DNA from 3 places in the Diaphorobacter sp. LI3 genome. Region 2 is predicted to be linked to each of the others. Evidence: predicted binding sites of a transcription regulator. Region 2 holds the regulator's gene; each other region holds the start of a gene.
What was found. Region 2 encodes FNR, which switches genes on or off when oxygen is low (the NO sensors DNR and NnrR bind a similar motif). Its sites were predicted from a motif close to TTGATNNNNATCAA; they were not measured.
Positions count from the first base shown of each region.

Region 1: the regulator FNR is predicted to act here: its motif matches at 1,764-1,777, upstream of MRB47_RS05985 (DUF3079 domain-containing protein).
Region 3: the regulator FNR is predicted to act here: its motif matches at 2,529-2,542, upstream of MRB47_RS17285 (bacteriohemerythrin).

Region 1 is NZ_CP094346.1:1,288,220-1,292,636, reverse strand. Features, by position in the region: gene pbpC (penicillin-binding protein 1C) at 1-396, opposite strand, end outside; gene MRB47_RS05995 (methylglyoxal synthase) at 368-1,240, opposite strand; gene MRB47_RS05990 (YkvA family protein) at 1,319-1,696, opposite strand; gene MRB47_RS05985 (DUF3079 domain-containing protein) at 1,841-2,056, shown strand; gene MRB47_RS05980 (endonuclease/exonuclease/phosphatase family protein) at 2,069-2,944, opposite strand; gene MRB47_RS05975 (carbohydrate ABC transporter permease) at 3,015-3,836, opposite strand; gene MRB47_RS05970 (carbohydrate ABC transporter permease) at 3,985-4,417, opposite strand, start outside.
Region 2 is NZ_CP094346.1:3,364,992-3,369,408, reverse strand. Features, by position in the region: gene ccoG (cytochrome c oxidase accessory protein CcoG) at 1-654, shown strand, start outside; gene MRB47_RS15745 (FixH family protein) at 716-994, shown strand; gene MRB47_RS15740 (hypothetical protein) at 1,071-1,358, shown strand; gene fnr (fumarate/nitrate reduction transcriptional regulator Fnr) at 1,400-2,143, opposite strand; gene hemN (oxygen-independent coproporphyrinogen III oxidase) at 2,315-3,697, shown strand; gene MRB47_RS15725 (sulfite exporter TauE/SafE family protein) at 3,701-4,417, shown strand, end outside.
Region 3 is NZ_CP094346.1:3,698,696-3,703,112, reverse strand. Features, by position in the region: gene MRB47_RS17305 (transposase) at 1-490, shown strand, start outside; gene MRB47_RS17300 (hypothetical protein) at 524-895, shown strand; gene MRB47_RS17295 (hypothetical protein) at 892-1,221, opposite strand; gene MRB47_RS17290 (hypothetical protein) at 1,212-1,859, opposite strand; gene MRB47_RS17285 (bacteriohemerythrin) at 1,976-2,395, opposite strand; gene MRB47_RS17280 (LysR substrate-binding domain-containing protein) at 2,655-3,665, opposite strand; gene MRB47_RS17275 (DUF2917 domain-containing protein) at 3,888-4,256, shown strand.

The DNA.
Region 1 (4,417 bases), 2.1 Mb from region 2:
CAGCCCCGCCAGCTGCATGGTCAGCGTGCTGGCGCCGCGCGTGCGCTGGTTCCACAGGTTGCCCCAGGCGGCGGCCGACACCGCGGCCCAGTCCACGCCGCTGTGCTCGTAAAAGCGCCGGTCCTCGCTCAGCACCAGCGCCTGGCGCAGCGCGGGCGACACATCGGCCAGGCCCAGCCACTGGCCGCGGCGCACGGTGGCGTCGGTACGCAGGCGCTGCAGCACCTCGCCCTCGCGCGAAAGCACCAGGGTCTCGGACGAGCGGAAATCGGCGCGCACCTCATCGAACGTGGGCAGCGCCAGGCTGACGGTGCTGGCCAGCGCCAGACACGCCGCCGCGAGGGCGCGTCGCCACCTCACAGGCGCATCACCGCGTGGCGCGCAGCGCGGCCGCATCGCACCAGCGCTGCGCCACCTGGGGCGAGGTGGTGCATACCGCGTCGTGCGTGGCGGTGGTCACTGCGCGCTCCAGCAACTGGATGTCGGCCTCGTGCTGGCGCGCCACATGCGGGTCCTCGAAGAAGATGGCGCGGTGGCAGCGCCGCTGCAGCACCCAGTCGGCAATCTGCGCGTCGCCGCCCAGCGGGCCGCTGTTGAAGCGCTGCACCCAGGGCGTATCGGCGGGCCAGCCGCGCGCCCAGGCCAGCTCGTTCAGGCGCTGGCCCGTGGTGCCCGTGGCCACGCGCTGGCGAAAGCGCGAGAGCAGCTCGAAGTTGCGCGCCGCAAAGTCCAGCATGGCGGACTTCATCGCATCGTGGGCGATCAGCGCCAGCGTCTGCGCGCCGTAGTCATGGAAGCGGTCGGCGTTGCGGTCGGCCGGCAGGCCGGCATGCATGCGCTCCATCTCCACCCAGTCGCGCGCGCTGGCCACGGTGGACAGGAACGGCTTGCCGTGGATCACGCACTGGCGCTTGAGCGCCAGCGCCTCCGGGAAGATGGACGACGGGTCCACCGGGTCGATGAGGTAGATGGCGCCGTCCAGCGTGCGGCCCGGCTCGGGCATGCCCACCACCTCGGCCACGAGCTTCATCAACCCGCCCTCGCGCCCATAGGGGTAGCGCACCAGCGGCCGGTAGCCCTGCAGCATGCCGGCGGCGGCGATCGCATCATGGGTGCGGCCCACGGTGTGCAGGCCCAGCCGCAGTTCGCGTATGCCCGCCTCGCAGGCGCGCAGGAAGGCGAACAGCGCACCGTCTTCGGTATGGTGGTGCAAACGGTTGGCGGCTAGACCCATCAGCATGTACAAAGGCTTTCAGACGAAGAAGAGGGACAACTGCCGAGCATAGTCGCAGCCGCACACGCCACCGCTGCCGCGGCCTTACCGACCACGCCACCAGGCGAAGAGCAGCACAGCCAGCAGCACCCACAGCATGACGATGATCGCCGCGGCCAGCCAGCTGCGCGGGCGTGCCAGCATGCGCGCGGCACGCTCGCGCGCGGCCAGCAGCACCGGCGGCGGCAGCAGGCGCAGCACCAGCGCCAGGCCCAGGGGCACGATGAGCAGGTCGTCCAGATAGCCCAACACGGGAATGAAATCAGGCACCAGGTCGATGGGGCTCAGCGCATAGGCAGCCACGGCCAGCGCCAGCAGGCGCAGCGCCCATGGGGTACGGGGGTCGCGCGCAGCCAGGTAGACGACGAGCACGTCGCGCTTGAGCGCACGTGCCCATTGCTTGGCGGTTTGCAGCAGTCCCATGGCGTGTTCAGGCGGGGGGATTCATCCAAAGGGCTGCATCGTACGAACTGCCCCGCGCGGAAATGGCTTGATGTACATCAAAACCCCACTGGGATCGGGTGACGACAGTGGCTGCATTCCCCCTTCGACCCCCTCCCCTGCCCCATGGCCAAGAAGTTTCCGCTGAACCCCGCACATCCCGAGCGCACGTGCTGGGGCTGCGACCGCTACTGCGCCGCCGATGCCATGCAGTGCGGCAACGGATCGGAGCGCAGCCAGCATCCGGCGGAGCTGTTCGGCCCCGACTGGGCCGAGTGGGAGCCGCCTTCTGCCGGCGAGGCGCCTGCACAGCAGCAGCCCGCCGCATCACAGCCAGCCTGACCGCGCGGCCACTCATTGCAGCTCCAGCAGCACGGGCTGGTGGTCTGATGCCTGCGTCACGCCATCGACCCGCACCGCGCGCACCCGGCTCCTCAGCGAATCACTGACCCAGATGAAGTCGCAGGCCAGCGGCTGCGGCGCATAGGTCTGGTCGAACACGCAAAAAGTGGGCGGCTGCGGCGCGCCGGGGTGCAGCAGTCGCCATGCATCCCACAACGGGGGCTGGCCTGCCTGACCCGCGGTCGCGCCCTCCTCGTCCGCCAGCGCAGCGGCCAGCATGGCGTATTCAGGCTCGTGCGCCTGCAGGTTGAAGTCGCCGCACAGCACGGCATGGGGCGTGTGCGCCTTGGGCTGGAACGGCGAGCCGTCGGCCAGGCCCTGCGGCCGCTGCGCAGCCTGCGCGCAGGCCTGCAGGTGCAGCGCACGCAGCGCCAACGCCTGCGCCATGCGCTGGGGCTTGGAGTAGTACTCCAGGTGCGTGGTCATCACGCGCACCGGGCCCAATGCGGGGTCCTGCACGGTGAGCACGCTGCACAGGCGCGGCATGCTGCGCACGCCGGCATCGGGCGGGTATGGCAGCGGGTGGTGCTGCAGCTGCAGCACGGGCAGGCGCGTGGCGATCAGGTTGCCAAAGCGCTGGCGGCCCGCGGCGGTCCACTCATCCACCGCCGCGCCAAAGAACACCTGCCAGCCTGCGGGCAGCGCGGACTGCACCTGCGCCACCTGGTCGCCGGGCGAACCGGCCAAGCCGGGGTAGTTCACCGCGATCTCCTGCAGGCACAGCACATCCACGTCGCCCAGCGCCACTGCGTATTGCACGATGCGCGCGGGGTCCACGCGGCCGTCCAGGCCGCGGCACCACTGAGTGTTCCAGGTGACGAGCTGCATGGTTTACTCCTGAAAACAGAGCTGTTCGCGCTTGCTGCACGGGCGCTGGAGGCTGATTTGGTTTGAATTGCTACTTGATGCCCGCGCGCATGAAGCTTTGCACGAACTGGCGCTGAAAGAGTATGAACCCGATGAGCAGCGGCGCGGTGGACATCAGCGTGGCCGCGGTGATGAGCGACCATTCCACGCCCTGCTCCACCGACGAGAACACCTGCAGCCCCACGGTGAGCGGGCGGGATTCCACGCTGTTGGTGATGATGAGCGGCCACAGAAAGTTGTTCCAGTGAAAGCTCACCGACACCAGCGCAAAGGCGGTGTACACCGGCCGCGCCAGCGGCACGTATACGCGCCACAGGATCTGCAGGGCGCTGGCACCCTCCACGCGCGCGGCTTCATCCAGCTCCTTGGGAATGCCCATGAAGGTCTGGCGCAGCAGGAAGATGGCAAACGCCGAGGCGAAGTACGGCAGCCCGATGGCCACCAGCGAATCCACCAGGCCCAGGCGGCCCATGGTCTTGTAGTTCTCGACCAGCAGGATGTCGGGCATGACCATGAGCTGCACCAGCACCAGCGCGAAGGCCACGTTCTGGCCGCGAAAGCGATAGCGCGCGAAGGCATAGGCCGCCAGCGTGGACAGCACCAGCTGCGCGGCCAGGATCATCGCCACCAGCACGGTGGTGTTGAGGAAGTAGCGCGCGAAGGGCGCGGCCTCCCAGGCGCGGCGGAAGTTCTCCAGCGTCCAGGGCGCCAGCAGATCGAAGCGCGTGGCGTACTCCGCGGGGTGAAAGGCCGTCCACACCGCATAGGCCAGCGGCAGCAGCCACAGCAGGGCCAGCGTCCAGGCGGCCAGGGTGTCCAGCAGGGTGACCTGGTACAGCGTATTGGTTCTCATGGCGCGTCGCGCCCTCCTAAGGGATGAAACCGGCACCACCTAAGCCAGGGCCGCCGTGCAAGGGCCGCCCCACCGCACGGGCAGCGTCCTCCTTCCCACGCGCAGCGTGAGAGAAGGGGGAAGCGGCGCAGCCGCTCAGGGGGGTGTTTCACTGGTAATGCACCCGTTTGTCGAACACGAAGAACTGCACCAGCGCCACGCCGGCCAGCGCCACCACCAGCACCACCGTGAGCGCCGCGGCATAGCCCGTGTCCCAAAACTTGAAGCCCACCTCGTACAGGTGGTACAGCAGCAGCGTGGAAGCGTTGTCCGGCCCGCCGCGCGTGAGGATGAAGAGATGGTCCACCAGACGGAAGGCGTTGATCACGGCATTGACCAGCACGAACAGCGTGGTGGGCATAAGCAGCGGCCACTGCACGCGGCGAAAGAAGTACCAGCGCGACGCGCCCTCGATGGCCGCGGCCTCCTTCAGGCTGGGGTTCAGCGTCTGCAGCGCGGCCAGGTAGAAGATCATGAAGAAGCCCGCCTCCTTCCACACCGCCACCACCGTGACGCAGGCCAGCGCCGTGGCCGGGTCGCCG
Region 2 (4,417 bases):
ACCGTAGATCACAAAGCTGCGGGACTGGGTGACTGCATCGATTGCACGCTGTGTGTCCAGGTCTGCCCAACGGGTATCGATATTCGCAACGGACTGCAATACGAATGCATTGGTTGCGGTCTCTGCGTGGACGCTTGCAATACCGTGATGGATAAGATGAAGTATCCGCGCGGGCTGATTCGCTTCTCGACGCAGAACGGCGTCAAGAACCACTGGACCCAATCGCAAATGCTCAAACGCGTGCTGCGACCCCGTGTGTTGTTCTATTCAGCGGTGCTGGTGGTGTTGTGCATTGGCATGCTGGCCAGCTTGGTGGTACGCACCCCGTTGAAGGTGGACATCGTGCGCGACCGCGCTGCGCTCTCGCGCATCGTGGCGGGAGGCAAGCTGGAAAATATCTACCGGCTGCAGATCATGAACGCCACGGAGGGGGCGCAGCGCTACACCATCAGCGCCCACGGTATGGAAGGGCTGGAAGTGGCGTCCGAGACCGCAATTGACATTGGACCGGCGGAATCGCGATGGGTGGTTGTCCGTCTTCAAATTCCGTATGGCTCAGCATCTCCTGGATCGCATACGGTGTATTTCGATATTCAAGCGCAGGGTGATAAAGCCCAAGTGGCAGAGAAATCCGTGTTCCTTGTACCCCGCTGAAGGCGGTCGTGGAATGCAAATGAACAAGCTGTGCTCATAAACGAGCGAGGAGTTGGTATAAATGTCGAGTAATTCCCCCATGAATCTGGAAGACGCAGGAAAGCCTTGGTGGACGTTTGGCCATGTCTGGCTTGTCATCGCGGGGCCGGTGATTGTCATCATTGCGGGCTTCGTGACCCTCTGGCTGGCCGTGAGCCAACCCGACCCCGTCATCGCGGAAGACTATTACCAACGGGGCTTGAACATCAACGAGACCCTGAAGGAGTCTGGGGGCGACATGACGCCTGCCATGAAGGGGCGCAACCATGCAGCTACTCCGCTGGAGGATCAACCGCGCTGACCGGCAGGGCGAGTCCTCTTTGCATGCCGGAGAACAGATGCTAGGCTGTCAACTACACTTGCTAGGAGATGGGCGAATGTGGATGCAACGATTGATGTGGATCGCGTGGCCGGCCTTTTTGATGGCGGGCGTCATGGAAATGGTAGTGTTCGCCTTCGTGGATCCAGAAGCGCTGCAGTGGTTTGATCAACCCCTGCATCTCTCGCGCGAAGGTGTGTATACCATCGCCTTCTTCACGTTCTGGGTCGTACTCATGGCTTCCAGCGCATTGACGACGCTGTTGTCACTCTCGCCCTTTGAGTTGAATCGCTGCCCCGTGCCCAAAGGGGCGCGGCCGGCTGATTGCGCCAAATACGTTTCCTGATCTTTCCGCCGATCAGTTATGAATGAACAAAAAACCGAGGCTTAATGGCAGGCTTGCTGGCTGTTGACAATGCGCTTCAGCGCATCGGTATCGACGATGCGCACATGGCGCTGTTTTACTTCCACAATACCTTCTTCCACGAACTTGGAAAACGTGCGGCTGACGGTTTCCAGTTTCAATCCCAGGTAGCTGCCGATCTCTTCGCGTGTCATGCGCAGCACCAATTCGGATTGTGAGAAACCCCGGGCATGCAAGCGTTGTACGAGATTCAACAGGAATGCGGCAAGGCGTTCCTCGGCACGCATACTCCCCAGCAACAGCATGACCCCATGCTCACGAACAATCTCGCGGCTCATGATCTTGTGCACATGGTGCTGTAGTGCCGTTACTTCGCGCGACAACTCTTCAATACGGTCGAAGGGCATGACGCATACTTCGGCGTCTTCAAGCGCCACCGCATCGCAAGTGTGGCGGTCGCTCACGATGCCATCCAGGCCGATGATCTCGCCCGCCATTTGAAAACCCGTCACTTGATCGCGACCGTCTTCGGTGGCGACACAGGTCTTGAAGAATCCGGTGCGGATGGCAAAAAGGGATGTGAAGGGTTCACCGTTCCGGAAAAGCGTGCCGCCACGCTTGATCTTGCGTCGTACAGCAACAATGTCATCGATGCGCTTGAGTTGCTGGTCGTCCAGACCCACGGGCATGCACAGCTCACGCAGATTGCAGTTTGAGCAGGCAACTTTGATGGTCTGGAGATTCGTATGCATGGGAACCCTGTTCATGGCTTGAGCTTACCTCTGAACGGCTGGGAGACATGGAATGCCGTAGGCCGTTGGACGACTTTGAGCCGAAGTCAAATTGTCGCCACAAGGACCTTATGGGCGCTTGATCAACGTCAAGGACTCATGGGGGACTCTACGGCACAGTGATATGAAAGTGCAAGGAATCCCGTCATGACCGTTGTTACAACAGAGCTCCTGCGTCGTTTTGACGTCCCAGGGCCGCGCTACACCTCTTATCCGACTGCTGATCGTTTTGTCGAGGCTTTTGGCGAGCGGGAATACATCCTTGCGCTGCAGCAGCGTCGCGTGGGTTCGGTAGCCAAGGCGATGCCTTTGTCGCTTTATGTCCACATCCCGTTTTGTGAATCGCTGTGCTATTACTGCGCGTGTAACAAGATCATTACCCGGCATCCAGAGCGGGCAGAGGTCTACTTGCGTTACCTCAGCCGTGAGATCGACCTGCATACGGCGCACTGCGGTGTGGGTCAGCATGTGAGCCAGCTGCATTTCGGCGGAGGCACGCCTACTTTTCTGACGGATGACGGTTTGCGCGAACTGATGGGCATGCTGAGGCGCAGTTTCGTCCTCGTTCCGGGGGGGGAGTACTCCATAGAAGTGGACCCCCGGACCGTGGATGAAGCGCGGCTGGGATTGTTGGCGGAGCTGGGTTTCAATCGCCTGAGCTTTGGCGTGCAGGATTTCGACCCTGAAGTACAAAAGGCCGTGCACCGCATTCAGCCTGCCGAAAAGGTGTTCGCGTTGGTCGATGCGGCTCGGAAGCTCGGGTTTGAATCGGTGAACGTGGATTTGATCTACGGGCTGCCGCGCCAGACACCGGAGTCGTTTGATCGCACCTTGGAGCAGGTAGCCGAGTTGCGGCCAGACCGGATCGCGCTGTATGCGTACGCTCACTTGCCAGAACGCTTCAAATCGCAGCGACGCATCATCACGGCCGAGTTGCCCATGGCTTCGGCCAAGGTGTCCATGTTGGCCCGGTCACTTGATGTGTTCCAGGAAGCCGGCTACGTCTACGTGGGCATGGACCATTTCGCTCTGCCAGACGATGCGCTGGCGGTGGCCAAGCGGCAAGGCAGGCTGCACCGCAACTTCCAAGGCTATAGCACGCAGCCCGATTGCGACCTGATTGGTCTGGGTGTTTCTGCCATCGGGCGCGTGGGCGCTACTTACAGCCAAAATGTGAAAACGCTGGACGAGTATTACGACTGCATTAACCAGGGGCATTTGCCTGTGGTGCGCGGGCTGGCGTTGACCAAGGACGACTTAGTGCGCCGCGCAGTCATCATGGCGTTGATGTGCCAAGGTGAATTGCTGTTTGAGCCGTTGGAACAGTCCTGGCTGATTGATTTCCGCAGTTATTTCGATGCGGAATTACAGCAACTGCAAGAAATGGCGGCTCAGGGCTTGGTGAAAATCAGCGATGAGGGCGTTGAAGTCACGCCCATGGGGTGGTATTTCGTGCGCGGCGTGGCCATGGTGTTCGACAAGTATCTACAGGCTGACCGCAACCGCGCTCGCTTTTCCCGGATTATTTGACCCATGCTGTGGGCGCTGGCCACGACGGCCTTCCTGATGGGGCTGATGGGAGGGGCACACTGTTTGGCGATGTGTTCTGTTCCCTGCGCGGCGCTTACGGGGCTGGGTGGCACGCCGGACGCCACCCAAACCATTCAATGGGCGTCCCGTCGCGGAATCTTCCAACGGGTAGCGCAGTTTCACGTGGGGCGCCTGATCGGTTACGGCGCCGCAGGGGCGGTGGTTGCGCTGGCCATGGAGCAACTCGCATGGCTGGGGCAAAGCACCTCGGCATTGCGCCCCCTTTGGACGCTGATGCACGTGCTCATCCTCGCGTGGGGCGGGATGATGATGGTGCAAGCGCAGCAGCCCTTGTGGGTTGAGCGGGCGGGGCGTGCTGCCTGGGCGAAGGTCAAGCCCTTGGTCTCTCGGCCTGGCGGGCTCCTGACCGCGGGTGTGGCCTGGGCGCTCCTGCCATGCGGCCTTCTGTATACCGCACTGTTGACTGCCGCTCTCAGCGGAAGCGTGCTCCGCGGAGCCTTGTGCATGGTCCTGTTTGGCGTAGGAAGCGGTGTATGGCTGGTGCTGGGGCCGTGGACTTTTGGCCGCATTCGCGCTTGGATCGGCGTGAAGGGTGGGGCGTGGGGGTCTCGGCTGGCAGGTGGTGTGCTTTTTTCCCTGGGTGCATGGGCGCTGTGGATGGACGTTGTCCATGGGCAGCCGGCGCCGTGGTGCGTGCCC
Region 3 (4,417 bases), 330 kb from region 2:
GCGCATCGGTATTGCCTTGAGTGAGACGGCTGCCACGGTGGTCGCCATGGCCAAGAAGTTCGCATCGGCCGAGTCTTCGGTCATGAGCGATGAGGACCCGGCGTATTACTCGTTTTCCAAGCTATTCACCCAGCACCAGACCATCAACCACTCCAAGGGTTACAGCGACGGCAAGGGGGTGAGCAACAACCTGGCCGAGAGCTTCAACTGGCGCATGCGCCGCTCGGCCGAGGGCATTTACCTGTCGCCGTCCAACAAATACCTGGCGGACTACGCCGCGGAGAACGCCTGGCGCGAGGACACCCGAAAGCTATCCACGCTGGACCGGCTGCGACAACTGCTTCGGACCGTGATGGGTGTCGGGCTGTCGCAATGGTGGCGCGGGTACGTGCAGGGACTGCACCGGGAGCATGAGCTGTTGGTGGAGGGTGAGCAGCCCGCCAAGGGGCGCGGGCGGCCGAAGGGGTGGAGGCCGAGGCCGCCCAGGTGAAAACCTGTCGCTGAGCGAGTGACTACACGGCCTGTGTTCAACAAAACCATCTGCCAAACCGTGTACCGATATCAAGCCAAATGCTTCAGCGAAGCTTGCCGCTCTCTAATGCTTCCTTTTTCTGAAGGGGAAGCGGCGGCTATCGCCAACGCTTTCCATCTGTGCCATAAAGCTTTGGAAGAGCATCGCCTCAAAAAAAGCAAGGTTGAGCGGGAGAGCGTCCAAGCTTGGCTTGACGTGGTTGAAAAGACCATGGACACGGCCGGCCTTGAGGACCCAAACGGAGTTGGGCTCTGGCGCATAAAGGCGCAATCCTTGACAGAGCAAGAAAAGTCAGATTTTTCGGGCGCTGTTTATGAATTGGCTGGCTGGTTTGACATGCAGTTTTGGTCTTCGGCAGGCTAATTCGCAGTTTTCTTCCCACCGTGCGTATTGAAGTAACGGGCCCTCATTACCTTGACGCTCAGTCTCATCTGGCCAAGGCTGCGGGCCCATCCTTCGCTCGGCGCCACAGACTCCACGGCCAACGCTGGGTCAAACACCTGCAACGTGGTCGCGAGAGCCTTGTGCTGTTCCAACAGCACTTCCCGCCGGCCCACCAGCTCAACCGGCGCCCCCGCCTCAGCCATCCACGCTTCGACAAATGCCAGCTCGCCCTTGAGGCTTGCCAAGGTCTCGACCAACTGAGTGAGCGCCGTCTGGGTGCGCGTGCGTGTCATGGTCAAGGCCATGATGCCTCCTGCTCATTCACCTTGTCAGCAAGCTCCCGCAGCTTGTCCATGGAGGCCAGTTCTTTGTAGACCCAGTAGCCCGGGGGATGGCTCTGGGTGGGGCGGAACGGTTCGACCTCACCGGTCTTTGTTTGCAATTGGCGTAGACAAGTGCGTATGCTGAATCTCAGGCGCTGGCGCGACTTGGGCTCAGGGTGCTGGATTCCGAAGTGCAGTTCGACATGGTCGACTATCTGGTGAAGTGCCATTGGCGAAGGGGCCGCGCTCTGAAGCAACTCGAGCAGCAGCTTTGTCAGAGCCCCTCTTTCGCCATACTTTCCTTGCCAGGCTTTGATAACACCGCCGGCGTGCGGGTCGACGGCTGAGTTGACTTGCGCCAACGTGCTGTCCAGCGCCTGGAGCTTTTTGGAGCCAAGTTCCAGGGCTCTTTCGGCTACGGCCAGCTCGTGCTCCGCGCGTGCCAAGTTGGCCAGCGCGAGCTCCACCTGGTGCTGCAGTCGAGGGATGGCATCCTGAGTGGACTGCTGTGCGCCAGCCAGCGCTGCCCTCTCGTTCAAGAGCCACTTGATAGCAGGAGGGGTGCGCGTGCGGGTGCGGGGTGGCTGGGTTGGAAGCAAAGGGGTCACGGTGGACATCATTCAGAGACGATACCGACGTGAAGCCACGGAATGTGGCGGGGACTGCTTAAGTTTTGGGCACAAGGGGGCGGAATACGGGTGCTTGGGCCATCAGAGGCATAACACCCCATGCCCTTTCAGGCCAGGGCGACGGTGCGTTGCGCCTGCAGCGCCTCGCGCATGAACGGCAGGTAGGCGCGGTCCACCTTGCAGATGTGGTGCACCAGCCATTGCTTGAGGAATTCCAGCGCCTCCAGCGTGACCTCCTGCCCGCCGTCAAAGCGCGTCAGCAGATCCATGGCCTTGCGCGTGAAGCCGTCATGCTCGGCCTTATGGGCGGGAGTCTCGGCGTAGTCGTGCTGCTGGAACAGCACCTCCTCCACGATGAAGTGGTTGTGCGTGTAGTCCACCAGGCCTTCCAAAATTTCGCCCACGGCGCTGCGGCGCGGGCTCGCCGCGCTCAGTTCATCGTGCAGGGCGTTGGTCAGCGCGACCAGTTGACGGTGCTGGTCGTCGATTTCGGGCAGGCCAAGCTCCAGTTCCGCGGTCCAGGGCATGAAAGGCATACAGGGTCTTCTCTTTTGTCTATTGGTGTTGTCGGGGGCGGGGCATAGCCTGCCGACGGTCGCAGACCTTTGCGTGACAACCCATAGGGGAAGACCATGCCATTCGCATGGATTTACATGGGCCTTGATCTTTGTCAGACGAAGCGCCCGGCTGCGTGAGCGGTTTGCCACGCATTCCTGAGCAAAAAAGCCAAGCGCGCCCGCCCATCAAGCGCTAGGCGCTATAAATAGAGGAGCGACCGTGCCGCGCTCAGGAGATGTCGTCGTTCAGATCCGTGTCCGGCACTTCGCCGACGGCTTGGCGCGTGGCTTCGGCCTGCAGCAGCAGCCAGGCGCTGAACGCCTGGATTTCGGGGCGCTGGCCGCTGCGCGGGCCGACGACCAGCCAGTACACCAGCGGAGAGTCCAGCCGGTGGCCCGGCAGCACCTCCTGCAGGTCGCCCGAGGCGAGGCTTTCCGCGATCAGCGGCATGCGCGCCAGCGCCAGACCCTGGCCGGCCAGCGCGGCCTGCACGATCTGCTGCGCGTAGTTGAAGTACAGCCAGCGCTTGGGCTGCAGCCGCCCCAGGCCGTGCAGTTCGAACCAGCGCCGCCAGGTGATCCACTCGAAATAGGGCATGCGGTGCGCGTCGCCTGCCTCGATGAGCGTGAACTGCGCCACGTCGGCCGGCGTGCGGATGGGCGGCATGCTGTTGAGGAGCCAGGGGCTGGCCACCACCGCCAGTTGCTCGCCAAACAGCCGCTGCGCGCCCGCGGCCTGCGTGCCGGGCACGCTGGAGCGCAGGGCCAGGTCCACGTCGGCCGTCTCCAGGTCCACGATGGTGTCGGTTGCGTCGATGCGGATGTCGATGTCGGGGTTGTCGCGCTGGAATTCCTCCATGCGCGGGATCAGCCACATGGACGCAAAGCTGGCCCAGGTGGTGATGGCCACGCTCTTGCGCCCCGCCGTCTGGCGCACCAGGCGCACGGCCGCGTCCATGCGCTCCAGCGCGGGCGCCACGGCGCGCTGCAGCTGGCCACCGGCGCTGGTGAGCTCCACGGCGCGTGTGTGGCGCAGAAACAGGGGCACGCCCACTTCGTCCTCCAGCGCCTGGATCTGGCGGCTCACCGCCGACTGGGTCAGGGCCAGTTCCTCGGCCGCGGCGCGGAAGTTCAAATGCCGCGCCACGGCCAGAAATGCGCGCCAATGGCCTACGGCCACGGGCCGGGTGCGCAGATGCGCGATGGGAGGAGCGCTGGCGGGCAAGAGGGGGGAGTTCATGGCAGATTGATGACCATTGGGAATCAAAATGCTAGCGCTTTTTCATCGATCGCGCAGCAGGCTGCTCAGGCAGCAGGTGCACCGCTGGCGGTTGCCGTCCTCCGGGGAAGGGGTGATACCGTGATTGATGCCGTTCCGTAATCGATGAGGCCTTCCGTTTTCATTGGACGGTGCCCGGGCCGCAGTCGCACACTGACGTCACTTCAAAGGGTTTACCAGGAGATGACCGTGACCACCTCGCAAGTTCTGCATTCGCAAGCCTCCAGCGTTCCCGCCGGCGTTGCCGCACCGGAACTGTGCACCATTCCCCAGGGCGCGGCGCGCAGCCTGCACCCCCGCGCGCCGATGCAGTTGCGCGTGGTCAGCGGCCTGGCCTGGGTGACCTTGAGCGACGGCCCCCATGGCTGGCGCGAGGATTCGGGGGACCTCATGCTGCACGCGGGCCAGAGCGTGTGCGTGGCCTCCGGCCAGCACGCCGTGGTCGAGCCGATGGGCCGCGAGCCGCTGCAGTTCCAGTGGCGCAGCGCCGCCGCGGTGCGCGCACCGTCACCGCAGCACGCCGCCCCCCGGGGCGATGTCTGCCGCGCCTGATCGTCCGGCTATCGCATCAAACTGGCTGCTAGCGCCCGAATGACGGGCGCTAGCAGCTATTTTTTTAGGAGCGAACAGAGGCAGTGGTGCAGCCGCGCCGCAGAGGGGCTGCGCATGGGCGGCGGGATAATGGCGGAGGGCTGCCGGCCTGGGCTGGCAGG